DNA from 3 places in the Sphingomonas sp. Leaf28 genome. Region 3 is predicted to be linked to each of the others. Evidence: riboswitches for the same ligand, from Rfam matches in the RefSeq annotation. Region 3 holds a riboswitch; each other region holds the start of a gene.
What was found. A riboswitch is a leader RNA that binds a small molecule or an ion and turns the genes downstream of it on or off. The one in region 3 is predicted to bind cobalamin.

Region 1 (10,163 bases), on a different contig from region 3:
GCCTGCGGCCTTCCAGCGTGCGACCTGCGTGGCGGTGTTGAGCACCGGGCGGGCGAAACCCGCGGTGGCGGCGGGCATGTCGTCTTCGCGGACGCCATGCAGGACGGAGACGGTCAGCCCCAGCGGCGCGAGGTCGGCGGCTTCCTGCCAGTTCGAGACGAAGAAATCGCGGCAGCCGGCGTCGGCGAGGCGGCGAGCGACCTCGGTCGCGCCGAGGCCATAGCCATTGGCCTTGATCGCCGCGCCGCAGGCCGCAGCGCCGCTCATGCGGTCGAGCGTCCGCCAGTTCTGGACGAGGGCGTCGCCGTCGAGGCGCAGGCGGAGCGGGGCGGGAATATCGATCACCCGGCGCGGGATAGTGCGCCGGGCGGGGCGCGTCGACCGTCTATGCCAAGTCGATGCGGCCGACCGGCACCAGCAGGCGCCGCGTGCCCCCACCCTCCCCCAAGCCCGAGACGTCGTCGAGCGGGGCGACGCGGACGCCGAACACGCGTGCGAGCGTGTCCGCGGTCATCACTTCGGCGACCGGCCCGAACGCGACGACGCGGCCCTCGGCGATCAGCAGCGCATCGTCCGCCGCGCGCTGCGCCTGGACGAGGTCGTGGAGGACGATCGCGACCCCTGCCCCGCCCGCCGCGTAGGTGCGCAGGCGCGCGAGCAGGTCGATCTGGTGTGCGGGGTCGAGGCTGGCGAGCGGTTCGTCGGCAAGCAGCCAGCGGGGTTCGCCGGCAAAAACGCGCGCGAGCAGGACGCGGGCGCGCTCGCCGCCGGACAGTTCGCCGACCGGACGATCGGCGAGGTGGGTCGTCTCGGTATCGTGCATCGCGCGGTCGACGGCGGCGCGATCTGCGGGCGACGGCGCGGCATGGGGGCCTAGGTGCGGCAGGCGGCCGAGCGCCACGACATCGCGGGCGACGATGTTCCAGTGCACCGTCGCGTCCTGCGGCAGATACCCGATCGCGCGCGCGCGGACGCGGGGGTCCATCGTCGCCACGTCCTGCGCGTCGAGCCGGACGCATCCCCCGGCCCGCCCGACCAGCGCGGCGGCGGCCTTGACGAGCGTGCTCTTGCCCGCGCCATTGGGGCCGAGGATCGCGGTGACGCGGCCAGGGCGCAGGTGCGCGGACGCATCGTGCAGGACGATGCGCTTGCCCAGCTTCACGCTGAGCGCGTCGACGATCAGATCCATGCGCGGCCTCGTTCCCTGATCAGCACCCCGAGGAAGAACGGCGCGCCGATCAGCGCCATCGCGACGCCGAGCCGCACTTCGCCCGCGCCGGGTGCGAGGCGGACGAGGCTGTCGGCAGCGAGAACGAGCGCCGCGCCGCCAAGCGCGGAGGGCAGCAGCACGTCGCTCGGGCGGTGGCCGAAGATCGGCCGGAGCAGATGCGGGACGACCAGGCCGACGAACCCGATCACGCCGGTGACCGCGACGCCTGCGCCGACCACCAAGCCGGTACCGAGCACCACCTGCCAGCGGACCCGGCCCATCCGTATCCCGAGCGACCGTGCCGCCGCTTCGCCGAGCGAGAGCGCATCGAGCGCGCGCCCGGTGAGCAGGAGGAGCACCGCGCCGACCAGCATCGGCGGCAAGGCGAGCGCCAGGTCGTCCCAGCCGCGATCGGTCAGCGCGCCCATGATCCAGTCGATCACTTCGGCGACCGCATAGGGGTTCGGCGCGATCGAGATCAGGAACGCGGTCAGCGCGCCGGCCAGGCTGGCGAGCACGGTGCCCGCGAGGATGAAGGTGATCGCGCTCGGCGACCGCCAGGTCAGCGCGGCGAGCATGGCGACCGCGCCGCCCGCGCCGAGCATCGCGGCGACGAAGATCGCGAAGCCCGAGCCGATCCCGAAAATGATCGCGGCGACCGCGCCGAGCGCTGCGACCGACGACACGCCGACCACCGCGGGATCGGCGAGCGGGTTGCGCAGATAGCCCTGCAGGACCGCGCCCGACAGCCCCAGCGTCGCGCCGAGCGCAAGCCCGAGCACCGCGCGCGGCAGGCGGAGTTCGAGGATGATCCACCAGCGCGGATCGCTCGAGAACCACGCGCCGAGCGGCACCCAGACCTTGCCGCAGCCGAGCGACAGGCCGAACAGGACGACCACCAGCAGCAGCAGCGCCGCAAGCTTGAGCGGCCGGCTCACGACACGCTCGCCCGGATCGCCGCGAGCCGTTCGAGCGCGGGCGGCAGCGTCGGGCCGCCGCAGTTGATCAGGACGCGTGGGAAGACGGCCTGCGGCGTGGTCGGCAGCAGCCGGTGCCGCAGCAGCGTGCCGCGACTGACGCGTTCGGGGGCGATCACGACCGCGGGCGGCTGCGTGACGATCGTCTCGGCGGACAGCGTGCCGGTATGCGTCAGGCCATAAGTGGCGGCGGCGTTGCGGAAGCCGACGCGGGTCATCATCTCGTTCAACAGCGTGCTGCCCCCCGTCGCCAGATCGCCGCTGATATAAAGCAACGCGGCTGGTGCGGGTCCATCCTTGCGGCTCCAGCGCACGACCGCGCGATCGATCTCGGCGTTGATCCGCGCGCCGCCTGCGGGCGCACCGACGGCGTCGGCGATCTGCGTGACCTGCGCCTGGCTCTCCGCGATCGAATCGGGGATGCCGAGCAGCAGCGTCTTCAGCCCGGCGCGCGCATAGGCCGCCTGCGTCGCGGGCGGCGTATAGGTGCTGGCGATGACCAGATCGGGGTGCAGCGCGATCACCTCCTCGGCGGTCCCCGCGGTCGCGTGGAAGCGGCGCGCGACGTCGAGCGGGATCGAGGTCGCCGTCGGCGCCTGCGAATAATGGCTGATCGCGGCGATCCGCGCGGGCGGCAGGATCCGGATCAGCACCGAATCCACGCAAGGGTTGGTCGAGACGATCCCCCCGCCCCCGGTCGGCGGTTGCGCACACGCGCCGAGTAGCAGCGCGAGAAGTATCCCCACAGACCTCACTTCAGGCGCAGCCGGACGCCGCCATAGGCTGCGCGGCCATAATTCCCATAGCCCGCCACCGTCTGGTAGCGCGCGTCGGTGAGGTTATCGACGCGGCCGTAGAGCGCGACCTGCTCGGTGATCGGCACCTCCGCGCGGATGCTGGCGAGCGCATAGCCATCGAGGCGAGTCATGTTGGCGGCATCGTCGAAGCTGTCGCCGACCAGCGACACCGTGCCGCCGATCGAGAGCCCGACCGCGAACCGGTAATCCGCGTTGACGCTCGCGGTCTGTTCGGGACGCCGCGCGAGGGTGTTGCCGAAATTGGCACCGATCGAGCGGTTCTCCGTGTGGATATAGCTGTAGTTCGCGGTCAGCGTCAGCGGATCGACCGGACGCAGCGCGAGCGAAACCTCGACCCCGTCCGCCTCCGCGCGCGCGACATTGTCATAGACGCCGAACGGGCGGTCGACGCAGATCGAACCGGCGGTCGTCTGCTCTGTCGGGCTGCAATCGCGGAAGTCGATCTGGTTGCGCGTGCGGCGGTTGAAATAGGTCACGCCGACGCGCGCCCGGTCGGCGAGGAACGCCTGCTCGACGCCGATGTCGAAATTGCGGGCGGTCTCCGGATCGAGGCCGCGGTTCCCGTAGTCGGAGAAGAGCTGGTACAATGTCGGCGCCTTGAAGCCCTCGCCATAGCTCGCGCGGACGGTGGTCCCGGTGCGCAGCGCCAGCGCCGCGTTCGCGCCGAACGTCGTGTGGTTGCCGAAATCCTCGTGGTCGTCGTTGCGGACGCCGCCGGTGAGCGTGAGGATGTCGAGCGGCTTGACGATCAGCTGGCCGTAGACGCTGGTGATGCCGGTGTCGGCATAGGTGAAGCCGTCGTTGAAGCGGCTATTCTCGCGCTCGACGCCGGCGACGACGCGAACCTGGTCGAGCGGGCGGAAGTCGCCCTGATATTCGTAGCGCTCGCTGCGGCCGCGGCCGAGGAACGACGGCTCTGCACCAAAGGCCGGTTCGTACGTGTCGCGGTTGATGTCGGCGATCGTGAACGCGACTCGGTTGTTGAACCGCCCGTCGGCGAAGTTCGCGTGCAGCCCGGCATAGCCATAGAGCTCCTGCGTCTTGCCATAGTCCGCGGTGTCGGCAAGCACATAGTCCGGCGCGGGAAAGCCATCGAGTTCGGCCCGGCTGTCCGCGAAATAGCCACGCAGATCGAGGCCGATCCCGGGTGCGAACTCGACGCCCAGCCGGCCGGTCGCGCCGTATTGGCGATAGCCGTCGCGCTCGGTACCGCTGGCCGCCGACGAGATGCCGTCGGTGCGCAGATACCCGCCGGTGAGCGAGCCCGACACCGGCCCCGTCGCGCCGGAGATGCCCGCGCTCGCGAACATGCTGTCGGCATAGCCATATTCGGCGTTGGCGCGCGCCTGCAGCCCCTCGGCGGGGGCGGCGGTGATGATGTTGACGACGCCGCCGATCGCCTGGCTGCCCCAGGGTACCGAGTTGGGGCCGCGCAGCACCTCGATCCGCTCGACCGAACTCGCCAGCAGGTTGCCAAAATCGAAGCCGCCGCCGGTCGAGGCCGGATCGTTGACTCGCACGCCGTCGATCACGACCAACGTCTGGTCGGATTCGGCACCGCGGATCCGCACGCCGGTCAGCGCCCCTAGCGTGCCGTTACGCGTGACGGTGACCCCGGGCGTGGTCGCGAGCAGATCGGACACCACGACCGTCTGCCGCCGCTCGATCTCGGCGCGATCGATCACGGTCACCGCCTGCCCGATCTCGCTGGCGGGTTGCGCGACTCGGGTCGCGGTCACGACGACGTCCGACGCGTCGGCGGCCGGGAGCGTCTGGGCATCGGCCGATGCCGCGATCGCGGCGGCGCTCAGGAGGAGGAGGAACTTCGTCATGGGGCACGTCCTGGCAGAGCCGCCCACGACCATTCGCGGACCGGCAGACGTCTCTCGCTCGAGGACACCCCTTCGATAGGGCACTCGTCCGCACCGGAGCACCCGCCCGCGCAGTGGATCGACCGTGACGGGCAGGTCTCCTGGCTTCCGGGTCGTCGCTGCCACCCCGCCTTCCCAGGCCGAGACCCAGTGGCGCAATCGGGGTGGCCGCTATCCGGTCACAGTTGCGGGGACAGCGCCGGTCTTGCGGATGGGGATCCTGACGACCCTGCCCGCGCACCGGCTTCCCTTTTGATCCCGTCGCCGGGAACCCTTCACAGGGTTTGCATTAGTCGCGGGTCCGGCACGGGTCAACGCAAGCGCGGATGCGACCCTGCCCCCTCAGCGCAGGCCGTAGCGCAACCCGACCCAGATCGTCCGCGGCGTGGCGCGCTCGACGATATTCGCGCCGCTGATCCCCGCCTCGACACGCGCATCGAACAGGTTCTCGCCGCGCAGCTCGGCGACCAGCGCGCGCGTGATCGGCAGCGCGGCATAGCCATCGAGCGTCGTCGCCGGATCCAACACGCGGCTGTTCTGGTCGTCGTCATATTGCCGGCCGATCCGCCGCACGGTCAGCGACAGCGCGGCGGCATCGCGCCGCCAGTCGACCGTCCCCGACACCTGGTCGCGCGGCGTCTGCGCCGGGCGAAGGCCATCGAGCGCAGCGGTGAGCCCGGACCCCTCGACCGTCGAATTGGTGTGCGACCACGATGCCTGCACGCCGAACGGCCCCGCATCGGGGCGATACGCCGCGTCGAGTTCGAACCCGTGCGCGCGGATCGCATCGAGATTCTGGCGGACCCGGTAGGTCGTCACCCCCGGCAGGATCTGCGGCGGGCTGGTCGTCGTGACGTTGGCGATCGCATCCTTGAGCCGGTTGTAGAAATAGGTCGCGGCGATCGTCACCCCCGGCGCGGGCGTCAGCGTGACGCCAGCCTCGATCCCCGTCAGCCGCTCGGGCGACAGCAGCGCGTTCGCCGCGGTCGCGTCGTTGCCGACACGGAACGGGCGGTACAGCTCGTTGAGCGTCGGCAACCGCCAGCCGCGATAGCCGGCGGCGCGCAGCGTGATCGACTCCACCGGCTGATACGCCACGCCCGCCCGGCCGGTCGTCTCATGGCCATCGCGGTCCGCATAGCGCAGGTTGGTCAGCGCCGCACCGCCCGCCAGCGGCCGTTCGGACAGATAGCCGCCATCGATCGACCACCAGTCGATCCGCCCGCCGAGGCTGAGCGTGACGTCGCCCGCCACCAGGCTGGCATCGGCGAACGCGCCCGTCGTCGTCGTGCCGCCACCGGCCTCGCGCCGTCGCGTCGGTGCCGCGTTCACGAAGGTATAGAGCTCCTGCGTCTTGCCGCTGACGTCGCGGATATCCGCGCCCAGCCGTAGCGTGATGCTTTCGCCCAGCGGCGGCAGGATCTCGATCCGCCCGCCGAGCCCGGTGGCGGGCGTGTTATACTGGTTCAGCGACTGGATCGCGGTGGTGCGCACGGCATTGATGCTGTTGAAGCTGCTCGCAAAGGCGCGCGTCTGCAGATACGCCAGCGCGGAATAGCCCCAGCGCCCGCGCCCGATCAGCCGGACGCTCGCATCGGCGCCCTCGCTGGTGTTCGCGGTGAAGTCGCTCCCGCGATCGCGGCGATCGGTGAACGCGCTCGCATTCATCTGCACCTCGGTCGTCGCGCCGATCCCGACGACGGTCCGGAGCGCGCCCGAGGCCTGCTCGTACGGCGCCGGGCGATCGACGATCCCGCGGCTCTGCGCGACGGTCGGCGTGAACCCGTCGCCGCGCGCATAGGCCCCCGACACGGTCGCGAACCCCGATCCGCGCACTAAGGCCGCCGAGCCCTGCGCGTCGACCGAATCGCGGCTGCCATAGGCGATGCTGGCCTGGACCGGCGCCAACTGCTCGGGCGTCGCGCTTTCGAGTTCGACCGTCCCGGCCAGCGCGCCCGGCCCCTGATAGCCGCTGCCACCGCCCCGCGTGACCCGGATGCGCCCGAGCCGCCCCGTCGCATAGGCCGGAAACGCCACCCAGCCGCCGAACGGATCCGCCTGCGGCACGCCGTCGAAGATCAGCAGCGCTCGGCTCGACGCATTGCCGCCGATGCCGCGGAGCGAAATGCCCTGGCTGGTCGGGTTGGCGCTGCGCGAGTCGGACCGGCGGAACTGCTGCAAGCCGGCAACGTCGGCGAGCACGCTCTCCAGCCGGTTGCTCGCATTGGCCTGGATCCGCGCGCGATCGATCGTGACGACAGCATAGGCACGATCGCCGCGCGCGTCGGCCAGCCCCCGCCCGGTCACGACGATCTCGCGCGCGACGGCGTTTTCAGGGGCAGAGGCTGCGGGCTGTTCGGCGGACTGGGCGACGGCAGCGCTGGAAGACAGAAGGGCGGCAGCGGAGAGCGAGAAGCGGATCATCGCCGCGCCATGCCAGCTTTTCACGATACCGGAAGCCCCAAAGCCCCGGACAGCAAAAAGCCCCGCTAACCAAATGGCTAGCGGGGCTTTCTATGGTGGGCGTGGCAAGGATTGAACTTGCGACCCCTGCGATGTCAACACAGTGCTCTACCACTGAGCTACACGCCCGCCGGAGCGCTCCACTAGCCGCGGTTATCGCGGGGTGCAAGCGTTCAATGCATGCCGGTTGCATTATCCATCTCGAACAGCCGATCCACCTCGGCGACGAGGTCGCGCAGATGGAAGGGTTTCGACAGGACACGGGCTTGCGGCATCGCGCGCCCGGCCTTCAGCGTGACCGCCGCAAAGCCGGTGATGAACATGACGCGCAGATCGCGGCACATCTCGCCCGCCTTCTGCGCGAGTTCGATCCCGTCCATCTCGGGCATCACGATATCGGTGAGCAACAGGTCGAACGTCTGCGTCTCGAGCAGCGGAATCGCCGCCGTCCCCCGATCGACCGCGGTGACGGCATAGCCCGAGCGTTCAAGCGCCCGCGTCAGATACTCGCGCATGACCTGATCATCCTCGGCCAGCAGAATTCGCAACATCGATCTAAAGTCCTGTTTGCACGCGTGCTTTGACGCGCGGTCCTAGCCGCAAATTGGTTAACATTTCCAGGTCCATTGCCCGTCCCGGTCGGCCGGTTTAGCGTGGTCGCCATGCCGCTGTCCCCCTTCGATCGTCTGCCGCCTGCCGACCAACGGGACGCCGCGCCGCCGACCAGCCCGGTGGTGATATCGGTGCCGCATGCCGGGCGCGACTATCCGCTTTCGCTAAAAACCGCGTTGCGCGTGCCGCTGGCGGCGTTGCTGCCGCTCGAGGATCGGCTGGTCGATGCGGTGGCACGCAGCGCGCGGACGGACCAGGCGACGATCATCCAGCGGCGTGCGCGCGCCTGGATCGATCTCAACCGCGCGGAAGACGAGCGCGATCCGCTGATCGACGAGGGCGCGCGCGGGGTCGCGCCGGTCCAGCAATCCGCCAAGCTGCGCAGCGGCCTGGGGCTGGTGCCGCGCCGCGTATCGGGGGCGGGCGACCTGTGGGCGCGGCGATTCACCGATGCCGAAGTCACCGCGCGGATCGTCGCCGACCACCGCCCCTATCACGCGGCGGTCGCGGCGGCGTTGCAGGCCGCGCAGGCGCGATTCGGCGTCGCGGTGCTGCTCGACCTGCATTCGATGCCGCCGCTCGGGCCGGGCGGTACGCGGATCGTGCTCGGCGACCGGTTCGGCCATGCCGCCGCGCCGCGGTTCGTCGATCGCGCCGAGCGCGCCTGTACCGAGCACGGCTTTTCGGTGGCGCGCAACACGCCCTATGCGGGCGGGCATATCCTCGAACGCCATGCCCGCCCCGACAGCGGTATCCACGCGATCCAGCTCGAACTCGATCGCACCGTCTATCTCGATCGCAAGCTCCACGCGCCCGGCGCGGGGTTCGCGCGGGTCGTCGACCTGGTCCAGGCGATCCTCGCCGCGCTGGCGGACGAGGCGCTCTCGACACCGCTGGCCGCTGCCGCGGAATAGACGGGCCGGATCACCCGGCCAGCGCGTCGAGCAGCGCCTCGATCTGTGCGGCGCGCTCGACCGGATCGGCGACCGCGCACTTCAAGATCCAGCGGCCGTTCTTCTCGACCAGCTCGTCAAGCGGCGCCTCGGCGCGGCGATCGTGCGGCGTGAACGCGATCGCCGCAGGGCCGGCGTCGATCCGCCGGATTCCCGCGGCACAGGCACGCAACCGGATCCGTGCGAGCAACAGCAGCTGTCGCGCCGAATCGGGGATCGTGCCGAAGCGATCCTCGAGCTCGGCCTCGAACCGGTCGAGCGCCACGACGTCCTCGAGCCGTGCCAGCCGGCCGTACAGCGACAGGCGAACCTCCTCCTCCGGAATCCAGGCTTCGGGCAGCGTGCCGCCGAGCTCGAGATGGAGGTCGGGCACCCAGTCGTCGACCTGTTCGCCGCGCGCCAGCCGCAGCGCGCGGCCGAACAGGTGCTGGTACAGGTCGATCCCGATCAGCTTCATGTGCCCGGCCTGCGCCTCCCCGACGAGATCGCCCGCGCCGCGCAGGTCGAGATCGCGCGCGCTGATCGCGAAGCCCGCGCCGAGCCGGTCGAATGCCTGCAACGTCCGCAGCCTCTTGAGCGTCGCCTCGGCGATCGTCGCGTCGCCGTCGGTGAGCAGCATCACCTGCCCGCGGCGCCCGCCGCGCCCGACCCGGCCGCGCAACTGATGCAGCTGCGACAGGCCGAACCGGTCGGCATGGTGGACGATCATCGTGTTCGCGCGCGGGACGTCTAGCCCCGCCTCGATGATGTTGGTGGCGAGCAGCACGTCGCCATCGCCCGCGGCGAACCCGACCATCGCCTCGTCGATCTCGGCGGCGGGCATCTTGCCATGCGCCTGGACGATGCCGAGTTCGGGGACGAGCTTGGCGAGCCGGGCGGCCAGCGGCGCCATGTCGTCGATCCGCGGGACCACGACGAAGCTCTGGCCGCCGCGTGCACGCTCGCGCCGCAATGCCGCGCGGACGGTGGCATCGTCGAACGCCGCGACCGCGGTACGGATCGGCTGGCGACGCGCGGGCGGGGTCGCGATCACCGACATGCCCTGGAGCCCGATCATCGCCGATTGCAGCGTCCGCGGGATCGGCGTGGCGCTGAGCGTCAGGACGTGCCCCGCCCCCAGCGCGTGCAGCCTGGCCTTGTCCGCGGTGCCGAACCGCTGCTCCTCGTCGATCACGACCAGTGCCAGATCCTTGTACGCCACACCCTTGCCCGCGATCGCGCCGGTGCCGATGACGACGCCGATCGATCCGTCCGCAAGC
Region 2 (9,718 bases), on a different contig from region 3:
ATCACTACGTCGTTCGCGCGCGGGATCAGGCGGCGGTGTTGGCCGGGGAAGGCAGCGGCGACGACACGATCCTATCGCCCAAGGCATCGATCGCGTACTCGCCGACCGATCGGCTGGAGTTCTACGGCAACTGGGGACGTGGGTTCCACTCCAACGACGTCCGCGGCGCGGTAAACGTCGAAACGCCGGTGCCTGTGCTGGTCCGCGGCAACGGCCGTGAAGTCGGCGCCCGGTGGCAGTTACCCGGCATTACGCTGACCGCGACCTATTGGTGGCTCGACGTCGACAGCGAACTGCGCTTCGTCGGAGATTCCAACGCGGTCGAACCGACCGGTGCCAGCGAGCGTCGTGGCTATGAACTGGTGGCGTTCTGGCGGCCCAGGCCGTGGCTTGCGATCGACGGCAATTACACCGCGAGCCGGTCGCGGTACGACAATGGTGATCGCATTCCGAACGCCTTCGAGAACGCCGCATCCGCCGGGATCGCGCTGGTGCTCGATCCGTGGGAGGCAAGCGTTCGCGTCCGTCACCTCGGGCCTTATCCGCTGATCGAAGACAATAGCGTCCGGGATTCAGGAAGCACCGTCGTCAACGTCCGGGCGGCCCGCAAAATCGGCCGGTTCGAGGTGTATGGCGAGGTGCTCAACATTCTCGACAGCCGTGACAAGGACATCGCCTATTTTTACGAATCCTATATTCCCTCGTTTGACGCTTCAGGGCCAACGGATGGCCGGTTGAGTCGTGTGGTCGAACCACGAACCTTGCGTCTGGGTACCAGGGTCAATTTCTGACCTGGCCGAGGGCATCGCCAGCCTGGGACCCGTTCCGCGCTGGCGATGCAACACCGCCGTGATCAGCCGAGTATCTCTCGCCGCACAATTTCCGCGCCGGCACTCAGCGCCTGGAGCTTGCCCCGAGCGACGTCGCGCGACAGCGGCGCCATCCCGCAGTTGGTGGCGGGCAAGAGCTTGTCGGCATCGACGAAGCGCAGCGCATTGCGCAATGTTTCGGCAACCTGCTCCGGCGTCTCGATCGTGTCGGTCGCGACGTCTATCGCGCCGACCATCACCTTCTTGCCGCGGACGAGCTCGATCAGGTCCATCGGCACGCGCGAGTTCTGGCATTCGAGCGAGATGATATCGATCTTCGACCTTTGCAGGTTGGGGAAGGTTTCCTCGTACTGGCGCCATTCGGAGCCGAGCGTCTTCTTCCAGTCGGTGTTAGCCTTGATGCCATAGCCATAGCAGATGTGGACGGCGGTCTCAGCCGTCATCCCTTCGGCCGCGCGCTCCAGGGCAGCGATGCCCCAGTCGTTCGCCTCGTTGAAAAACACGTTGAAGGCGGGTTCGTCGAACTGGATGATGTCGACGCCGACCGCCTGCAGCTCGCGGGCTTCCTCGTTGAGGATGCGGGCGAACTCCCATGCCAGCTTCTCGCGGCTCCGGTAATGCGCGTCGTAGAGGGTATCGATCATCGTCATCGGCCCCGGCAGCGTCCACTTGATCGGCTGATCGGTCTGCGCGCGCAGGAAACGGGCGTCGTCGACGAAGACCGATTTCGGGCGCGATACGGCGCCGACGACCGTCGGCACGCTGGCGTCGTAGCGGTTGCGGATGCGCACCGTCTCGCGCTTCTCGAAATCGACACCGTCGAGATGCTCGATGAAGGTCGTGACGAAGTGCTGGCGGGTCTGCTCGCCGTCACCGAGGATGTCGATACCCGCCTGCCGTTGGTCCTTGACCGCGAGGCGGAGCGCGTCCTGCTTGCCAGCGACCAGCTCGTCGCCCTCCAGCTTCCAGGGCGACCACAAGGTCTCGGGCTGGGCGAGCCAGGAAGGCTTGGGCAGGCTACCCGCGGTCGTCGTCGGCAACAATGTCGTCATGATGCAAATACCTTCGTGTCGTGGGGATCAGAGGCCGCAGGTCGCGGACCAGCGCCGAAGCGCGGCACTGTGCGGCTTGATGAAATGCTCTTCGGCGAATTTGCCCTGCTCGACAGCGAGGCAACCACGTTCCTCGCGATCGTAGACGATGCGAGTCAGCGAATAGTCCTGATACTTCAGGCTCGGCTGATAATGCTCCGCCGCGACCGAGTTCGCATTGTAGATTTCAGGACGATAGATTTTCTGGAACGTCTCCATCGTTGCGATGGTGCTGGCAAGTTCAAGGTTGGTGTAGTCGCTGACAAGATCGCCGGTGTGATAGACGGCGAACGGCGCGACGCTGTGTGGCGGCATGAAGTAGCGCACCTTCATACCCATCTTGGCGAAATACTGATCGGTCGAGGAAAACTTGTCGTTCCGGTACTCGACGCCGAGGATCGGATGCACGTTGGCGGTCCGGTGATACACCTCCTTGCTCGACACGCTGAGGCAGATAACCGGGGGCTTGCGGAAATTGTCACGGTAGGCGCTCGAGCCAAGGAAGTGCTTGAACAAGTTGCCGTGCAGATCGCCGAACCCCTCTGGCGCACCGCCACCCCCAGCCTTCAGGTGGTCAGGCAGGACGACGCTGAAATCGTAGTCACGTACATAGGACGAGAAGTTGTTGCCGATCATGCCGTCGGATCGCTCTCCGCTGATCCGGTCGGTCACGGTCGTGTGCAGAATCTCGATCAGCGGGAAGGCTTCGTCGTCGGCACCATCCCCGAGCGTGAGCGCGGCCGAGACGATCTTCAGCTCAAGCGTGTAGCGATCACCCCTGGGATTATCCCAGTGCATCAGCGCGTTGAACCGATGGTCGATCATCACCAGCGTGTTGCGCAGATTCTCCTGTCGGCTGTCTCCGCGCGCGAGATTGGCAAAATTGGTGGTGATGCGCGTGTTGTCGGCCGGACGATAATCCTCGTCGAACGGGATACTGCTGATCGAGAATATGAACCCGCTATTCGTCATGACTCACCCTGGCTATGCGGGCGGGAGGTCAGGCGAAAGCGCGCAAGGCGTGAACAGGCCCGGATGGCGGCAAGCCACGGACCGTCGCATCAAGCGCGATCCACCGGAGGAACCCCCGTCCGAGGAACGTTATGGCGTCGAAGGCAGGTATCCTGGCTTACGGGTCAACGCAGTGGCTCCGGCCTTCCCAGGCTCCTTGCGAGAACCCAGTGACACGAAATGGAGCCGCCACTCGCCGCTTACAGTTGCGGGGGCAGCGCCGGAATCTGACCCGAAGGACACCACCGGCTTCCCGTCTTAGCCCCATCGCCATGCCTGGAATGGGGAACCTCGACGTGGCCGTTCGACACGAGCGAGCGATCATTGTCAACAAACATATAAAGATATCTTTATATGTTGATGAGGCGGCATGAGTGGAAGCATGGCGGACGGTGGTACGGCTACGCCCACCATGCCGTTCTCAGTCCGCGAAGCCACTTGGCCTTGACGTAAAGGGCCGTTTCCTGCGACCTCAGTGAGGTCAAGGTTCCTTCGCCGATTGGCCGAAGGCTAAGACGGGAAATCGGTTCGATTCCGATGCTGCCCCCGCAACTGTAAGCGGCGAGTAGAAATTCCCTCGTGTGCCACTGGCGCTTCCGCGCTGGGAAGGCCGGGATTTCGACGATGACCCGCGAGCCAGGATACCTGCCTTCGACGCCATAACGACCACCGGCGGGGTGCCCGGTCTGGCCGCTGCGTGCTGTAGGAAGAGGTGTACCTCTCCCGTTGGTCGCTGGCGTCTGGATGCCCTCGCGAATGATTGAGGACCAGGATGCCACAGGAACACCACAGCACCCCTATTCAGCTGATCGACATGGTCTTCCCCGGTGACGCCAATCACCACGGCACGCTGTTCGGTGGTGTGGCTCTGGCGCATATGGACAAGGTCGCCTTCCTGGCGGCCTCACGCCACGGTCGCGCGGCCTTCGTCACCGCCTCTTCGGAAAAGATCGATTTCGCGGCGCCTGCCCGGATCGGCGATATGGTCGAGGTGACAGGTTGCGTCGTGCGGGTTGGACGTAAGTCGCTCGACGTCGAGGTCGAACTGATCGCGGAGGCACCGGTATCGGGCGAACGACGGCTGTGTACGCGAGGCCGTTTCACGCTCGTCGCAGTCGGAAGCGAAGACCCTCTGCCACCGATGGGTGAGATGGTTCCGCATGATGCGGTGCAGCCGTTGCGAATGGTCGAAATGATTTTCCCGAACCAGACCAACCATTACGGCACCCTCTATGGTGGTGATGCACTTCGCATGATGGGCAAGGCGGCATTCATTGCCTCAACCCGCCAAGCCCGGGCGGTAATGGTTATGGCAGCATCTGACCGGATCGACTTCCGTTCCCCTATCCAGAAGGGCGAGATGGTCGAGCTAACCGCCGAAGTACGGATGACCGGGCGCAGTTCCGTGCGCATCAGTGTTGATCTTAGCGCCGAGGATTTAATATCCGGGGAACGACGACATGCGGCCACGGCTCTATCCACGATGGTTTCGGTTGATGAAAATGGTCGAGCGAAGCCGTTCGGTTGTATCGGATAGTACCGGGCCTTCAGCCCCCCAAACCTTCCCAAAAGGGAACCGCCAGTGAGACGGTGAGGGCGTTCTCGGAATCGATCCAATTTCGGGAATGTCTGGAACGGAGAGGAAAGCAGACCGCCTGCATTCGGGAAGGGGCGAGGGATAGCCGCCTATGGCTTTCTCAGATCAGCATCTTGAGGTTCAAGGTGGCGGGCGCGGCCGTGGAGCAAATCATTATCGTGAACATCGTTAGGTGGTTTACGTCCGATACCGTCATGACCCACTCTTCTCCGCCCCAGAACACCTCGCCCTGATCACGTATAAGTAGACCTGCATATTTTAGTGCGAAGCAACGGGCTGCAGCAAGCGACGGTAAATTCTCTCCGACACAGGGAATAGCCGGATTAGCATCGGCAATCTCGAAATAGTAAATTGGCATTAGAACTCCCGAAATTACGCGGGAGCACCAAGTCTCTCAGTCGCCGACAACCAACGATTTACCGTAAGCGAATACCGTAGGGCTTCGGTTCCACTGGGCGCATCTGACCTGACGGTCCGTCTGGTAGCTCATGTTTAATCGCATTTCGCTTGGTCTGCCGCCGAGGTAGACGATCAAAAAACGTCTGAAATTGGGCGAACTGTTCGGTGAGAGGTGGCTGGCAACACCCCAAGATTGTGGAGAGCTTGCGCTGCGATATTGTGGAGGACGACCACGTTGAGCTAGCTTATCAATGAGGCTGATCGGAGCATGGCGATGAACATCCAAGGCTTGTATGCGGTGGCATGTGTAACTGACATGGCTCGCGCCGAAGATTGGTATACGACTCTGCTTGCCCGACCCGCTGACGACCATCCTATGCCTACCCTGACGCAGTGGCGGAATATTGGCACGGCGGGTATTCAATTAATCTGCGATTTCGAGAAGGCTGGACGGTCCGTAGTTACGATCGTGACGCCCAATATGGGCGCGGAAAAGGACAGACTTACCGATCTGGGTCTCGATATCGGCCCGATCAGCTGGGGTAGTTTCGGCGCTATAGCCGAGATTGCTGATCAGGATGGCAACAGGATCATCATAGCGGAGCCCCCAAAGGATTTCACCGGTTGACGAAAGAGCTGATCTCACACGTCCACCATCATAATGGATACCGGACATATCCACCCGTTTAGCCCAAACCGTCTACTATTGGCATGTCACATACCGGCAAAGCCTAGAACGTTGGCCTTGTAATAACAGAACTTGTCATTTGCCCACCCCAACCTTTGCTAGAACCCGATTTTATAGGTTCGGAGCAAAAGTCGTGCTGAACCAATGTCCGCTTTCGCGGATGCAAATTACCCATCTTTGCGTCGGCGATTGGGCGATTGGGCGGTTTGGTCATTTTGGCCATTCCCAAAAGGGAACCGCCAGTGAGACGGTGAGGGCGTTCTCGGAATCGATCGAATTTTGGGAATAGCCGGGGTTGTTTACCGTTCGATCGTGAGGATCGCCGAACATCCCCAACGACTGGCCAGGGCTGTCCGCCAAACGCCACATACGTTCCAAGAGGTCGCTTCATCTTTGAGATTGTCTGGCCTCGCCGACCAATGGTACGACCACTTCGAACACCACCTCACTAGAGAAATATGAGATTTAGCTGTTCCACCGGTTTCATGCGCCAAAACACGCTAAATAAGCTGTGCGCCAAAGCTGGTCCGTGTCGGGGGCCCAACCGGTGGACCTCCTGACTCAACCCAATGTGAGGTGGAGATCGCTCGACTGCCAACCGTCGATGACCTTCCCGCTTAGTTCTGATCTATTACCCTATCCGAGATCGATAAGAATCGTATATTAATATCTAATGATATACCTGTTACTAACAAATCATTATAGGTCACTTACTAAAACCATATATTTCGGTGATAACGTCGTCAAATACGCTTCTTAGGCGAGATATCGTTTCATCTGATAAAACTAAGTCTTTTCCTTTTTCTATATCAAAAACTTGTCGGCTTTGAATTAGGTATTTTATCCAACGCGTACACGTTTCTACATTAGCGCCTAACTTATGGATTACCTCAGACTTGGATAATATTCTATTTTCTGCGTGGGCAACAAATAGGGTAAGCAAAATTATCCATGCGTGGTCATTAAACATATTACTAGGAAATAGCACATTACGATTCAGACGCGTAGATAGTATCATCTTTGCTATTTGCGCTCGCCGCTCATCACCATGCATTTGCCGCATATGATATAGATTAGTAATTTAGTATATAATCTAGATCAATTAGGTCAATTATTCGACGTAGTACGTTTTACTTTTGGGGATGCCTCTTGTACTAGTTGTCCTATAAATCTTAGGACTGAATACCGTTAATGTCCTGACGGTAAATTACCTCAGCTCCACCACCTCGATCGGAGGGAGCGACGCCACTTGGCAACCGCCAGTGAGCCCTGGCCTGCCATAGTTTTGGAGGAGATATGGTTGCAGACCCTTAGCCGGCTGGTCAGTGAGATACTCCGATTTTTCGCTGTCCATTTCGCGACATGGCATAGATTGAATTGTCGAATGTCACGCCTACGGGCTGCGAACTATGCCTTTTTGCAAGATGATCTGATATTTCTCTGCATATGTCCTCTTTGTAAAAGAAATGCTCTCGCAACTCAAAAATTAATATGTCAACGTTGGCAAAATATCTATACACCGCGGGACTGGTAATATTTGCTTTCTTAGCAAGATCACCAAGTTTTAGAGATGCAGTTCCGGTCATCTCAATAGTGCTTAGAGCTATATCTAGCAATTGAAGACGGCGCCTAACGTAGGTCATTCGTGTATGCGATCGAATACCAGGGGAAAATCTCACCATATAAATGGTCCCTCGATAAAATTACGGTATTGCGTCATCATTGCAATAAGAGTTGTATCATCTGCCCAAAGCCTCGCGGCCCAAAGCCCGACTGGCTGCAACTATACCCGCATCTGCCGCCTTACCGAGCAAGCTCCGACCGCGGATCGGGTCTTTCACGATCCCGGTGCCATTGAGGTACGCCAGGCCAAGAACGTACTCAGCTTGGGCATTACCGGCATTTGATGCGACGGTGATGAACCGGATGCCTTCCTCCGCTTTGCCATTCGCGATCAAGGTCAGCCCCAGGCGCAAGGCTGCTTCTCTGTGGCCTAACGCCGCCGCAAGCCGATAATATCTCATTGCGCGGTCTGGCGATTGATTTTCGATGCTGCGGCCGAGCTGATACAGCTGTTCGGATTCATTCAGCGTTTGGTCGACCGGCGTCGGCGTCGGTGCCTGCTTTCTCCATGTCCCGGAAGGCTTTCCGCTCGAACGCTCATACGTGCGCCAGAGGATAGTGGTACCGACCGCCAGGTCGACTTTTGCCGCCCCACTGCGCCCGCCATCGGCCATCAAAAATCGAGTAGGTATCCCGCCTTTTACCGACCTCGTAGCGGTCACAAAGCCTTTCGCCTCAAGCTGCGCGACAACGGCCATCTGATAATAGCCTTGAGGTTCACCGACGATCAAGACGGCCCCCGGCTTTACCAAAGCTGCCACTTCTCGCGCCGTGTCTTCGGCAAAGACGTGCGCGTCGACGGGGGGCGTTTGAGCCGTGCTGACCGAAACAGGTGCCGCCAGAAGCGCGGCAGCGAGGCGTAACGTGGGCTTGCACCAGGCCAAGCCGTTAGGTCCGCCGCGTCGGATCACACAACGGTTCCGCCGTCCTGACGTCATCCCGCACCTACCCGGTCGGCACATGCCGACGTCTGCCAAACAACCCGCAGCACGATCGGCCGACGGCTAGCCAGCGGCCCCTGCTGGGGAGTTCCGAAGACCACCTGCATCCGGCAGCGCATCGGGTCGTCGCCTGTTGCCGTAAGATTCAGGATGTAATTGAATGTGCGCGTCATGGTCTCGCCGAAATGCGGCGCGCCGACGATGCGGTAGACTGCGTCCTTGTCCATACCTGGCACAATCAATCTGACTATTGAAGGCTGGATGACGATGCCCTTTTTCCGATCATAAGCGGACTTTGTCTTGAACGCGCTGCCATCGACGAGTGGTCGTGGGGATGGCGCAGACATAGTGGGGACTTGGGAAAAGGCCGCGCCCTTTGGTACGAGGAGGCTCGCCGGCGCGGCCAAGGCAAGGATCAAACTGACATACTGCTTCATGATGGTTCTCCGCTGGAGGAGCGGGTCACGTGACGCGACCCGCTATTAGTCAGAACTGGTACCCGATGCCTGCGTTGGCACCGCTGTTTCCACGCGTGTCGCGGTTGACGCCGGCCTTCAGAATGGTGTGGCCGTCGTCGAAGATCCGCGAAACGCCAACTGCGAAGGCGGCCTGACCACGGTATGTACCAACGCCTCCCGCAACGAGGCTCTTGCCCGGTTCGAAGGCCTGGGGAAGCGCCGCTGAAGCCAACGCTCCGGCCGTGCCAGCGTTTGCGTCACGCTTGTAGGTCTGTAGATCGAAGTTGACCGCGTTGATCCGTACGTCGGTATACTCATTAGCTGCTGCCAACGTGCTCGCCAGTCCGGATCCCAGTTGCCCGACGTTGACAGCGTCGGTCGCCAAGGTACCTGCGGCAACGTTGCGAAGGGCGACCGGCGATCCGCCGCTGTTCAGCGTGACCCCAGTGCGCGTTGCATCATCATATTGCACTGCGCTTTGCCCAAGTGTCGCGAGCGCTAGGTTGGTGGCGGCAAGCTGGCCACCATTGACCGCCTCTGTCGAACCGGCTGCGAGTAGACCGGCTGCGACGTTCGCCAGCGTCTGTGCGGCGCCTGGGGCAGCGCCTGAAGCGCCTGCCGCCACTAAGTTAAGCCGGTCGCCAGTGCCAGGGCGCTGAACGGCTCCGATCGTGCTGCCGCCTACAATAGTGGTAAGTGCTGAGATGCTGCTGTTGGTAGCGGCAAGCTGCGAACCGTTTACCGCATCAGTCGATCCGGCAGCAATTGACCCCGCCGCGACGTTCGTCACCGTTTTCCCGCCAGCATTGATCCCCGTGGTCGTAAGGCTCGGGCCGCCAGCGATTGTGAGACCGGCTGCGTTGATGACCGTGCCACCGGTCGTCAGACTGTCAGCCACCAGGTTCGGGTTGGTCGCGATCGTAAGATCGGTACCGCTCTGACTGATCGAGATGTTGTTACCCGCCGTGATCGTCTGCCGCGTGCCCGGTGCGACGTTGGCAACCGCGGTGCCCGTCACTGTACCTGTACCCGTCTGGGCGGTCGTGATGTCAAAGCCCCGGTTTGCGACCGCTGCCGTAT
Region 3 (10,163 bases):
GGGGCGAGATGGCGGGTTACCGCAGTGCCTGCGCCGAACCAGAACGGATCGCCCGACACGAGCATCGCGACACGGCGACCGCGTTGGTTCAGCAGGCGTGCGATTCCGGCGTCGAACGGGACTGGCCACGGCATGACCGCGCTCCTAAGATTGGGCAGCAGCGCGAGATGGCGGGGCGCGCCGGTGACGAGCTCAGCCTCGTCCAGCGCCGCTTTTGCCGATGCGGACAGGCCGTCCGCGCCGTCTTCGTTCAATCCGATGATCGTCAGCCAGGGAATGTCAGTCATGTCGAACATCCTGGTGCTGGGCGGCACGACGGAGGCCAGCGCACTCGCTGCGATGCTGGCGGCGCGCGGCGATACGGCGGTGCTCAGCTATGCCGGGCGCGTGGCAAGCCCGAAGGTTCAGCCGATCCCGACGCGGGTTGGCGGCTTTGGCGGTGTCGAGGGGCTGGCCGCCTATCTCCGCGATCACGGCGTGACGCATCTGGTCGACGCCACGCATCCGTTCGCCGCCCGGATGAGCGCGAATGCCGTCCTCGCCGCTGCGCACGCGGGGGTCGCGCACATCGCGCTGACCCGGCCCGCCTGGGTGCCGGTGGCGGGCGATCGGTGGACTCGCGTTGCCGATATCGAGGCGGCGGTCGCCGCACTCGCCGGGCCGCCGCAGCGCGTGATGCTGGCGCTCGGACGACTTCATGTCGATGCGTTCGCGGTGCAGCCGCAGCACGCGTATCTGCTGCGGTTCGTCGATACGCCCGACCATCCGCCGGGGTTGCCGCGGCATCATCTTGTGGTCGACCGGGGACCGTTCGACGCCGAGGGGGACCGGCGGCTGATGGAGGCGCACGGGATCGAGGTCGTGGTCTGCAAGAATGCGGGTGGGACCGGTGCCGACGCCAAGCTGCATGCCGCGCGCGCGCTCGGGCTGCGGGTAATCATGATCGATCGGCCGGTCCTGCCGGCGCGGCTGGAGGTGCATGCGCCGGCGGCGGTCCTGCGCTGGATCGATCATGGTGCCGACCGCGGCGTGTAAAGGATCGGGCCGGCGGGGCGTTCGATGATTCGTGTGAGGCTGGAGCCGATGATGATCATCGTCCGCATGTCGGCCATCTCCGCGCGCGCTGCGGGCAACGCGACGATGCGTAAAGTTTCGTCCGGGGTGGAGACGGCGCGGGCGAACAGGACCGGACGATCGTCCCGGCAGGTCTCGCGGAGGATCTCGAAGACACGGATCAGCGCATCGGGTCGCGCCTTCGAGCGAGGATTGTAGAAGGCGATTGCGAAGTCGGCTTCGGCAGCGAGGCGCACGCGGCGCTCGATCAGCGGCCAGGGCTTGAGATTGTCCGACAGGTTGATCGCGCAGAAATCATGTCCGAGCGGCGCACCCGCGCGCGCGCTCGCGGCAAGCATCGCGGTGATGCCGGGGAGGACGCGGATGTCGAGGTCGCACCACTGCGGCGGGCCGGCCTCGAGTGCTTCGAACACCGCGGCGGCCATGGCGAAGACGCCCGGATCGCCGGACGATACGACGACGACGCGGTGGCCCTCCGCCGCGAGTTGGAGCGCGTGCGTGGCGCGGTCGAGTTCGACGCGGTTGTCGCTCGGGTGGAGCGTGAGACCTTCACGCGGCGCGACCCGCGCGACATAGGGGATGTAGCCGATGACGTCGGTCGCATCGGCGAGCGCGGCGGTGACCTCCGGCGTCACGAGTGCGGTATCGCCGGGGCCGAGGCCGGCGATCGCGAGCGAGCCGGTCATGGGCGCCGCCCCTGGCCGTGGATCAGCAGGATCGAGAAATAGGGCGTGATCGCGTCGGCATCGCACAGCCGGGTGACCCGCTGATCGGCCATCGCGGCGTATTCGACCAGCCATGCCTCGTCCTCGCGCCCGGCGGCGGCGACCGCGCGGCGGAGCTTGTCGAGGTGGCGGCCGATCTTCATCACCACCAGCGCGTCGGTGTCGCGGATCCGGCGGACCAGATCCGCCTCCGGCAGCGTGCCCATCAGGACCGTGAGCACATCGTCGCCCCAGGTGATCGGCGCGCCGCTCGCGGTCCATGCGCCCGACATCCCGGTGATGCCGGGGACGACCGCGACCGGTGCGATCGTCTGGAGGCGCGTATAGAGGTGCATGAACGAGCCGTAGAAGAACGGATCGCCTTCGCAGAGCACGACGACGTCCTCGCCAGCGCGTGCGAGGGACGCGAGATGGTCGATACAGCGGCTGTAGAAGGCCGACAGGCAGTCGTTGTAGCGCGGGTCCGATACGGGAATCTCGGTGGTCACCGGATATTCCATCGGGAATTCGACCACATCCGCGCGGAGCATGCCTTCGACGATCTTGCGCGCCTGCCCAGGACGCCCGGCCTTGCGGAAATAGGCGACGTGGCGCGCAGTCCGGACGAGGCGATCCGAACGGACGCTCATCAGGTCCTGCGCGCCCGGCCCCAGCCCGACGCCGTGGATCATGCCACCCGGTCGCACCGCGGTCATTCGGTGCCGCTCGCCAGCGCGTTGATCGCCGCCACGGTGATCGCGCTGCCGCCCATCCGGCCCTCGACGACGACGCAGGGGACGGGCTGGTCGGTCCAGAGCGCCGCCTTCGATTCGACCGCGCCGACAAAGCCGACCGGGCAGCCGATGATCGCAGCAGGGCGCGGGCAATCCGGGTCCTCAAGCATGTTGAGCAGGTGGAACAGCGCGGTCGGCGCGTTGCCGATCGCGACGACCGCGCCGGCCAGATGCGGGCGCCAGAATTCGAGCGCGGCGGCCGATCGCGTGTTGCCCATCGCGCGTGCGAGATCGGGCGTCTCGGGGGCGTGCAACGTGCAGACGATGCGGTTGTCAGCGGGCAATCTGGCGCGCGTGATGCCTTCGGTGACCATGCGTGCATCGCAGAGGATCGGGGCACCCGCATGGAGCGCGCGGCGCGCATCGACCGCGAAGCTCGGCGAGAAGCGGATATGCTGCGCGAGGCCGACCAGCCCGGCAGCGTGGATCATGCGGACGGCGACCGGCTCTTCCTCGGGTGAAAACCGGGCGAGATCGGCTTCTGCGCGGATCATCGCGAACGACTGGCGATAGATCGCCCCGCCGTCGGTTTCATAGGCGTACGGCATTCAGGCGGCTCCGAACTGGGCGAGGATCTGCGCGGTATCGAGTCCCGCGCGGGAAGGGGGTGCACCGGCGCGCGCATCGAACGCGAGGTCGTAGCGGCCGTCGCAACCTGTCAGCGTGACGTCCGCCGGGCCAGCGCGCGCACACCCCTTGGCGCATCCGGAGACGTGGAGGCGTCCGACGACGTGCGGCGCGAGGCGGCGGGCGAGGGTGCGGGTCTCGACCGTGGCTTGCGGGCAGGCGGGGGCGCCGACGCAGGCGTCGGTGCGGAGCAGCGCCGTGGACGGCGTGGTGATGAAGGCGGCGGGATCGGGTGTAGCCGCGAGCGGCGACTCCGTTTCCAGGACCGCGATATGCCAAGGCGTCAGGCGGATCGCGCGGATCGCGGGCTCGACCTCGAGCAGGCGGGTGAGCGCCGACGCTTCGATGCGACCGAAGGGCAGCCCGAGCGCGTGCGGGCCGGGTTCGAGCCGGGGTGCGGACCCGGCGGGGGCGATCGTCGCGGCGGCCCAATCCGGCAGCGGTGCGTGATGACGCGCCATGCGCCCGCTGGCGGTGCCGCCACTGTCGACGAACCAGCGGGCGAGCGCGATCAGTCGGTCGACTTCGGTGCCGGGCGACAGCGGCCTGCCGTGATCCCGGCCGTCGGCGCGGAGGATCAGGTGGCCGCTCGCGGCGCGTTCGATCCGGAAGTCCGCGGATGCGTCCGCGAGCATTGGCGTGACGCCCGCGTCGATCGCGAAGCCGACCTTGCCGGGAAGGTCCGGCAGCTCGTGCAGTCGGGCGTGCAATTCGGAAGCGATGCGGTGCGTGTCGTCGCCTTCGCGCCAATCGGGAGCGACGAGGATGTTGGCGCGGGCCTCACGCGCCGTATCGGGGTCGATCAGGCCGAGTTCGAGCATGGCGTCGATCAACGGGCGCCACTCGTCGTCGGAAACGCCCCGGATCTGGAGGTTGGCGCGGCTGGTGACGTCGATCTGGCCGCTGCCGTGGCGAACTGCAGCGGCGCACAGGCCGATGGTCTGCGCCCGGGTCAGGCGGCCCAGCGGCGGGCGGATGCGGACGAGCAGGCCGTCGCCGGCCATCATCGGGCGCCACGCATCGGGGCACCAGCCCTTGACGACGAACCCGCTCATGCCGGCAGGTCGAGCTGCGCGAGGATCGAGTTGCGGCGCGTCGGCCAGAGACCGGCGGCGTGGAGCGCGGCGAAGCGCGCCTGCATCGCCGCGAGCGCTTCGGAGTTGGCCTGGGCGAGGAACGCCAGAACGTCGTCCCGGCCGAGCGTCGCATCGTGATAGAGGTCGATCAGTTCGGGGCGGACTACGCCTGCAAGATGCGCGAACGCGCCGAGATGGTCGAGCGTCGCGGCGATCTCCGCACCGCCGCGAAAGCCGTGGCGCATCATGCCATCCACCCAGCCGGGATGCGCGCGGGCGTGGACGACGCGGGCGATCTCTTCCTTCAGCGGGCGGGCCCTGGCCTGGCTCGGGTCGCGCGCGTCGAGATGGTAGAGCGTGGCGTTTCCACCCGCGATCGCTTGCGCGGCGGCGAAGCCCGCTTCGTGCGCGGCATAGTCTGCCGCGAGGAGCAGGTCGGTCTCGGGCAGGTCCTGCACGTGGACGAAGGCGTCGGCGGCGGCGACGCGGTCGCGGATGCCGATAGGGTCGAAGGTGTCGTTGCCGTCGTCGAACGCGTGGGCGGAGGCCGACAGCCACGCCTTGCCGGCATCGAGGCGCGCGTCGGGCGTATAGGTCTCCGCGGCGTCGCCCATGCTCAGGCCGTAGCGGCCCGGTTCGGGACCATAGACGCGCGGCGTCGACGGTCTGCCGACGAACGGGTTCCAGTCCGCGGGTTCGTCGCGCACGCCGAGCGCGCGCACCGCCTGGCCGAACATCGTGCACAGCGTCGGGAAGGCGTCGCGGAACAGCCCGGATATGCGCAGCGTGACGTCGATGCGGGGCCGGTCGAACGTGGGAAGCGGGAGGATCTCGACGCCCGTCACGCGGTCGGACTGCATGTCCCAGACGGGTTCCGCACCGAGCAGATGGAGTGCCATCGCGAACTCCTCGCCCGCGGTGCGCATCGTCGCCGACGCCCAGAGGTCGATAACGAGCGTGCGGGGATAGTCGCCATGGTCCTGCAGATGGCGGCGGACGAGTTCGTCGGCGAGCGTCACGCCCTGGCGATGCGCGGCGCGCGACGGGACGGCGCGTGGATCGGTGGTGTACAGGTTGCGGCCGGTCGGGAGGACGTCGGATCGACCGCGCCACGGCGAGCCGGACGGGCCCGAGGCGACGCGTTTCCCCTGGAGCGCCGACAGCAATCCCACGCGTTCCGCCGCCCCGTGCTCGCCACGGCCATAGATGTGGAGACCGTCGCCATATTGGCTCTCCTTCACGTCGCACACGAACGTGTCGATGCGCGTGATCGCGTCCGCGGGCGACTGCGCGTCGTCGAGCCCCAGCGTCGCCGCGAGGCCGGTGGCGGTCGCTTCGTCGCGAATGTCGCGCTGCAACCGATCACGCCGCGCGGGATCAAGGCCGTCGGCATTGGAGAATTCGTCGAGCAGCGCTTCGAGGCGGCCAAGCCCGGCGCCGGTGCGCGTTCGTTCGAGCGGCGGCGGGACATGGCCGAGCGTGACCGCGCCGATGCGGCGTTTGGCCTGCGCGGCTTCGCCGGGATCGTTGACGATGAACGGGTAGATGACGGGCATCGCCGCGGTCAGCGCCTCGGGCCAGCACCCGTCGGACAGCGCGACCGACTTGCCGGGCAGCCATTCGAGCGTGCCGTGCGCGCCGACATGGACCAGCGCATCGATCCCGCGGGCGTGCAGCCAGAGGTAGAAGGCGACATAGGTGTGCGACGGACAGCGGGACAGATCGTGATACTCGTCCGCGCGGTCTTCGCTGCGGCCGCGTTCGGGTTGCAGCGCGATCAGCGCGCCGCCCTGGTCGATCGCGGTGAAGCCGAAGTCTTCACCAGGCTCGCCCCAGACGTCGTGAAGCTCCTGGCGGAGACCCGCGGGTAGCTTTGCGAGCGCGGTCCGATACGCGGCGAGCGGCCAGTATATCCGCGCCGTCGCAAGGTCGCGGTCGTCGGGCGTGATCGCATAGCCGGCGGCGGTGAGATTGGCGAGGATCGCCTGCGTCGACGCCAGCGCGTCGAGCCCGACGGCGTGCGCCATCTGGTACGCCTTGCCGGGGTAGGTCGACAGGACGATCGCGATGCGGTGATCGGCAACGGGCTTGCTGGCGAGGCTGATCCACGCTGCGATGCGCGCGGCGATGGCGGCGATGCGGTCCGGGTCGGCGCGGTGTTCGCGGCGGGTATATTCTAGATCGCCGTCCCGGGCTGCGGCTTCCTTGAAGCTGGCGACGCCGGCAAACAGGCGGCCGTCCACTTCGGGCAGGACGACGTGCATGGCGAGGTCGGCAGGCGACAGGCCGCGCGTTGCGCCCGCCCAGGCTGCGCGGTCGGAGGTCGACAGCGCGATCTGGAACACCGGGACTCCGGCACCGTCGAGCGGCGTGGCGTCGGTCGCCCCGCGCGCGGAGAAGGCGGTGGCGTTGACGATCGCAGCCGGCGCCAGCACGCCCACCCAGCGCGCCAGCCAGCCGGCTGCGTCCGGCGCTTTCAGCGAGGGCGCGAACAGCCCGATGACGTCGAAGCCGCGCCCGGTCAATTCGCCGTGGAGCGCTTCGATCGGGTGGAGATCGGCCGCGGTGAGATACGAGCGGTAGAAGACGATCAGCACGCGTGGCCGCTTCGCCGTCAGCGCGAACGCGGCGGGGCAGGTCACGCCGTCCTGCGGCTGCCATCCCCCCACGTCGGCGATCGCGCGGACCCCGGCGACCGGGCCGGCATAGCAGCCCGCGGCGAGCGCGAACTGCGCCAGCGCCGCGTGCGCCGCGACCGCCCCGCCGGTATCGCACAGCGTCGCGAGCTGGCGCAGCGTCGAGACCGGGATCGTCGAGGCGGCATCGAGCCGCGTATCGATCCGACCGTCTGCGGCGAGGACCGCCAACGCGATGCCCTTTTCCCGCGCGAGATGTTCGACCTGTTGCAGGCCGTAGCTCCAATAGGACCGCCCGCCGATTAGCCGGATCAGGATCCCCTTCGCGCCCGCCAGCGTCTGCTCGACATAGGTGTCGACCGACAGCGGGTGCTGGAGCACCGCCAGGTTCGCGAGGCGCAGTGACGGCAGGCGCCGCCCGGCGGCATCCGCACGCCGCCAGCCCGCGGCGAACGCGCCGAGGTCGCCGTCGGAAAAGGACAGGACGACGAGGTCCGCGGGGGATTGCGCGAGATCCTGCGGGACCGCGTTTTCCTCCAGCCCGTGGGTCTCGCGGAAGACGACGTGCATCGTGGCGCCTCAGGCGTCCAGCGCGGCCTTGATGCGGGCCTCGTCGATGCGATCATGCTCGGCGATGACCACCAGCTGCGTGCGGCGGGGTTCGTCGGCGCGCCAGGGGCGGTCATATTGCGTGCGGACTCGTGCGCCGACCGCCTGGACGAGCATGCGCATCGGCTTGCCGGTGACCGCGGCATAGCCCTTTACGCGCAGGATGTCGGCGCTGCGGGCGAGCGCCTCGATTTTGGCGGCAAGCTCGGCCGGATCGGCGATCTCGCCGAGCGCGACGACGACGCTGTCGAAATCGTCATGCTCGTGATCGTCCTCGCCGTCGTGATGCGACGGGCGGCTGGCGATATCGTCCTCGGCGGCGGCGTTCAGGCCCAGGATCACGCGCGGGTCGATGATGCCGTCGGTCAGGTCGATCACCGGAAGCGGGCGGGCGGACTCGGCGGCGATGACCGCGCGCGCCTTGGCGACGCCCTCGGGACCGGCAAGATCGACCTTGGTGAGCAGGACGAGATCGGCGCAGGCGAGTTGGTCCTCGAACACTTCCGAGAGCGGCGTCTCGTGATCGACGCTCGGATCGGCGGCGCGCTGCGCATCGAGCGCGGCGACGTCGGGCGCGAACCGGCCGGCGGCGACCGCCTCCGCATCGGCGAGCGCGATGACGCCGTCGACGGTGATGCGCGAGCGGATCGCGGGCCAGTCGAACGCCTTCAGCAGCGGCTTGGGGAGCGCGAGACCCGACGTCTCGATCAGGATGTGATCGGGGCGCGGGTCGAGCGCGAGCAAAGTCTCGACGGTCGGGATGAAATCGTCGGCGACGGTGCAGCAGATGCAGCCATTGGCCAGTTCGACGACGTTCTCCGCGGGGCAATCGGGGATCGCGCAACCCTTGAGGATGTCGCCATCGATGCCCAGCGTGCCGAATTCGTTCACCACGACCGCCAGCCGGCGGCCGCCCGCGTTGCGGATCAGGTGGCTGATGAGCGTCGTCTTGCCCGCGCCAAGAAAGCCGGTGACGATGGTGACGGGGACTTTTGCCAGGGTGGGCGAGCGGTCCGACATTCTTGTTCTCCTTCGAGCATACGCAGGCACGCACGACCTTTCGGCCGCACGCGTTCGTCGCTCAGACGGAGTACCGTGCCGCGACCATCCCCTGGATCAAGGCAAGAGCGACCGTTACGCTGGCAGGTCTCCTGGCTCACGGGTCAAAGCTCGACACACGCCTTCCCAGGTCTTCGACCCAGTGGCTGCCCCCCTCGCGAAGGGCCTGTGCGTCTCGCTCACCGCTTACAGTTGCAGGGACAGCCGCGGCATTGGAAGGACATCCTCCCGCACCGCATTCCCATTCAAGCCCCGAAGGGCACCGGCGCGATCTGTTGAAGTTCGGTAAAACCGAGCCTCGGGCGTGGGGTTAGAGGAATATCACGGGACTGCCAACTCGCTCGCGCCCGTCATCCTGACGAAAGTCAGGATCCAGAGCCACGCATGACTCGGCGTTTGGCTCTGGGTCCCGGGTCGAGCCCGGGATGACGAAGGGGTATCATCCGTGCACGACCTCGATCTCGTCGAAGCGTTTCCAGCGATAGATCGCAAAGCTCAGCACCCAGCACAGCACGAACAGGCCGATGATCGCAAAGCCGAGGCCGTTGAAATTCTCGCCCAGCGCGGCCGCCAGATCCCAGACGCCCCCCGACAGGCCGAGCTTGGCGCCCAGCAGCGCCAGCGTCTCGATCCCGCCGATCGCGATCGCGACGATTGCCGAGATCAGCGTGATGGTGATGTTGTAGTAGAGCTTGCGGATCGGCTTCACGAACGCCCATTCATACGCGCCGAGCATCACGACACCGTCCGCCGTATCGACCAGCGCCATGCCCGTCGCGAACAGGATCGGGAGGACGAGGATGGTGCCGATCGACAGACCGTCCGCGGCCTGGCTCGCGGACAGGCCGAGGATCGCGACCTCGGTTGCGGTATCGAAGCCGAGCCCGAACAGGAATCCGAGCGGCGCCATGTGCCAGCTGCGCGTGACGAGCCGGAACATCGGCCGGAACAGACGCGCGAGCAGCCCGCGGTTGCCGAGCAGCAGATCAAGGTCTTCCTCGACATAGACGCCGCCGCTGCGGACATGGCCGAACGTCCGCCAGACCGAGCGCAGGATGACGAGGTTCATCGCGGCGATCGTGAACAGGAACACTGCCGAGATGACGGTGGCGATCACGCCGCCAACCTGTTTGAACGCCTCGAACTGCGCGAGCGCGCTGGCGGTGAGCGCGATGGCGACCGCGGCGATCAGCACGATCCCCGAATGGCCGATCGCGAACCAGAAGCCGACCGCGATCGGGCGCTGGCCGTCCTGCATCAGCTTGCGCGTCACATTGTCGATCGCGGCGATATGATCCGCATCGACTGCGTGGCGCAGGCCCAGCCCCCAGGCGAGCAACGCGGTGCCGAGCATCAGCGGCTGCGCGTGGAACAGTGAGAAGGCCCAGCCCCAGGCGGCGATATTGGCCGCGACCAGGCTTGCGAACATCCAGCCGATGCGTTTGCGCGTCGCCATCCGTGCCGGCCCGCCGGGCGTTTTCTTGGCGGGCTCATCGATCGTCATCGTCGTCATGCAGAACTCCCCGGCGTCCGACGAGGACGGGGACCTGCCGCACGCGGCCGGGACGCGTGAAGACCGGACGC

Region 1: it holds a riboswitch for cobalamin, as region 3 does, so the genes downstream of both, ASE79_RS04115 (TonB-dependent receptor plug domain-containing protein) here and cobW (cobalamin biosynthesis protein CobW) in region 3, are expected to answer to the same signal.
Region 2: it holds a riboswitch for cobalamin, as region 3 does, so the genes downstream of both, ASE79_RS15505 (acyl-CoA thioesterase) here and cobW (cobalamin biosynthesis protein CobW) in region 3, are expected to answer to the same signal.

Annotation. Positions count from the first base shown of each region.
Region 1 covers NZ_LMKX01000001.1:877,730-887,892, forward strand. Annotated here, with positions in the region: gene alr (alanine racemase) at 1-345, opposite strand, end outside; gene ASE79_RS04100 (ABC transporter ATP-binding protein) at 386-1,189, opposite strand; gene ASE79_RS04105 (FecCD family ABC transporter permease) at 1,180-2,148, opposite strand; gene ASE79_RS04110 (ABC transporter substrate-binding protein) at 2,145-2,933, opposite strand; gene ASE79_RS04115 (TonB-dependent receptor plug domain-containing protein) at 2,939-4,837, opposite strand; cobalamin riboswitch at 4,950-5,167, opposite strand; gene ASE79_RS04120 (TonB-dependent receptor) at 5,219-7,300, opposite strand; tRNA gene ASE79_RS04125 (tRNA-Val) at 7,394-7,468, opposite strand; gene cpdR (cell cycle two-component system response regulator CpdR) at 7,513-7,890, opposite strand; gene ASE79_RS04135 (N-formylglutamate amidohydrolase) at 8,002-8,865, shown strand; gene ASE79_RS04140 (helicase-related protein) at 8,876-10,163, opposite strand, start outside.
Region 2 covers NZ_LMKX01000010.1:128-9,845, reverse strand. Annotated here, with positions in the region: gene ASE79_RS15520 (TonB-dependent receptor) at 1-791, shown strand, start outside; gene ASE79_RS15515 (methionine synthase) at 854-1,882, opposite strand; gene ASE79_RS15510 (putative oxygenase MesX) at 1,910-2,893, opposite strand; cobalamin riboswitch at 3,018-3,241, opposite strand; cobalamin riboswitch at 3,400-3,600, shown strand; gene ASE79_RS15505 (acyl-CoA thioesterase) at 3,705-4,469, shown strand; gene ASE79_RS21065 (DUF6894 family protein) at 4,630-4,887, opposite strand; gene ASE79_RS15500 (VOC family protein) at 5,197-5,556, shown strand; gene ASE79_RS22070 (TetR/AcrR family transcriptional regulator) at 6,939-7,259, opposite strand; gene ASE79_RS15495 (tetratricopeptide repeat protein) at 7,356-7,970, opposite strand; gene bamE (outer membrane protein assembly factor BamE domain-containing protein) at 8,174-8,617, opposite strand; partial or broken gene ASE79_RS15485 (YadA family autotransporter adhesin) at 8,667-9,718, opposite strand, start outside.
Region 3 covers NZ_LMKX01000007.1:739,647-749,809, reverse strand. Annotated here, with positions in the region: gene ASE79_RS09795 (bifunctional cobalt-precorrin-7 (C(5))-methyltransferase/cobalt-precorrin-6B (C(15))-methyltransferase) at 1-296, opposite strand, end outside; gene ASE79_RS09790 (cobalt-precorrin-6A reductase) at 286-1,035, shown strand; gene cobJ (precorrin-3B C(17)-methyltransferase) at 1,011-1,760, opposite strand; gene cobI (precorrin-2 C(20)-methyltransferase) at 1,757-2,494, opposite strand; gene ASE79_RS09775 (precorrin-8X methylmutase) at 2,491-3,120, opposite strand; gene ASE79_RS09770 (cobalamin biosynthesis protein CobG) at 3,121-4,254, opposite strand; gene cobN (cobaltochelatase subunit CobN) at 4,251-7,481, opposite strand; gene cobW (cobalamin biosynthesis protein CobW) at 7,491-8,540, opposite strand; cobalamin riboswitch at 8,644-8,861, opposite strand; gene ASE79_RS09755 (HoxN/HupN/NixA family nickel/cobalt transporter) at 9,019-10,008, opposite strand.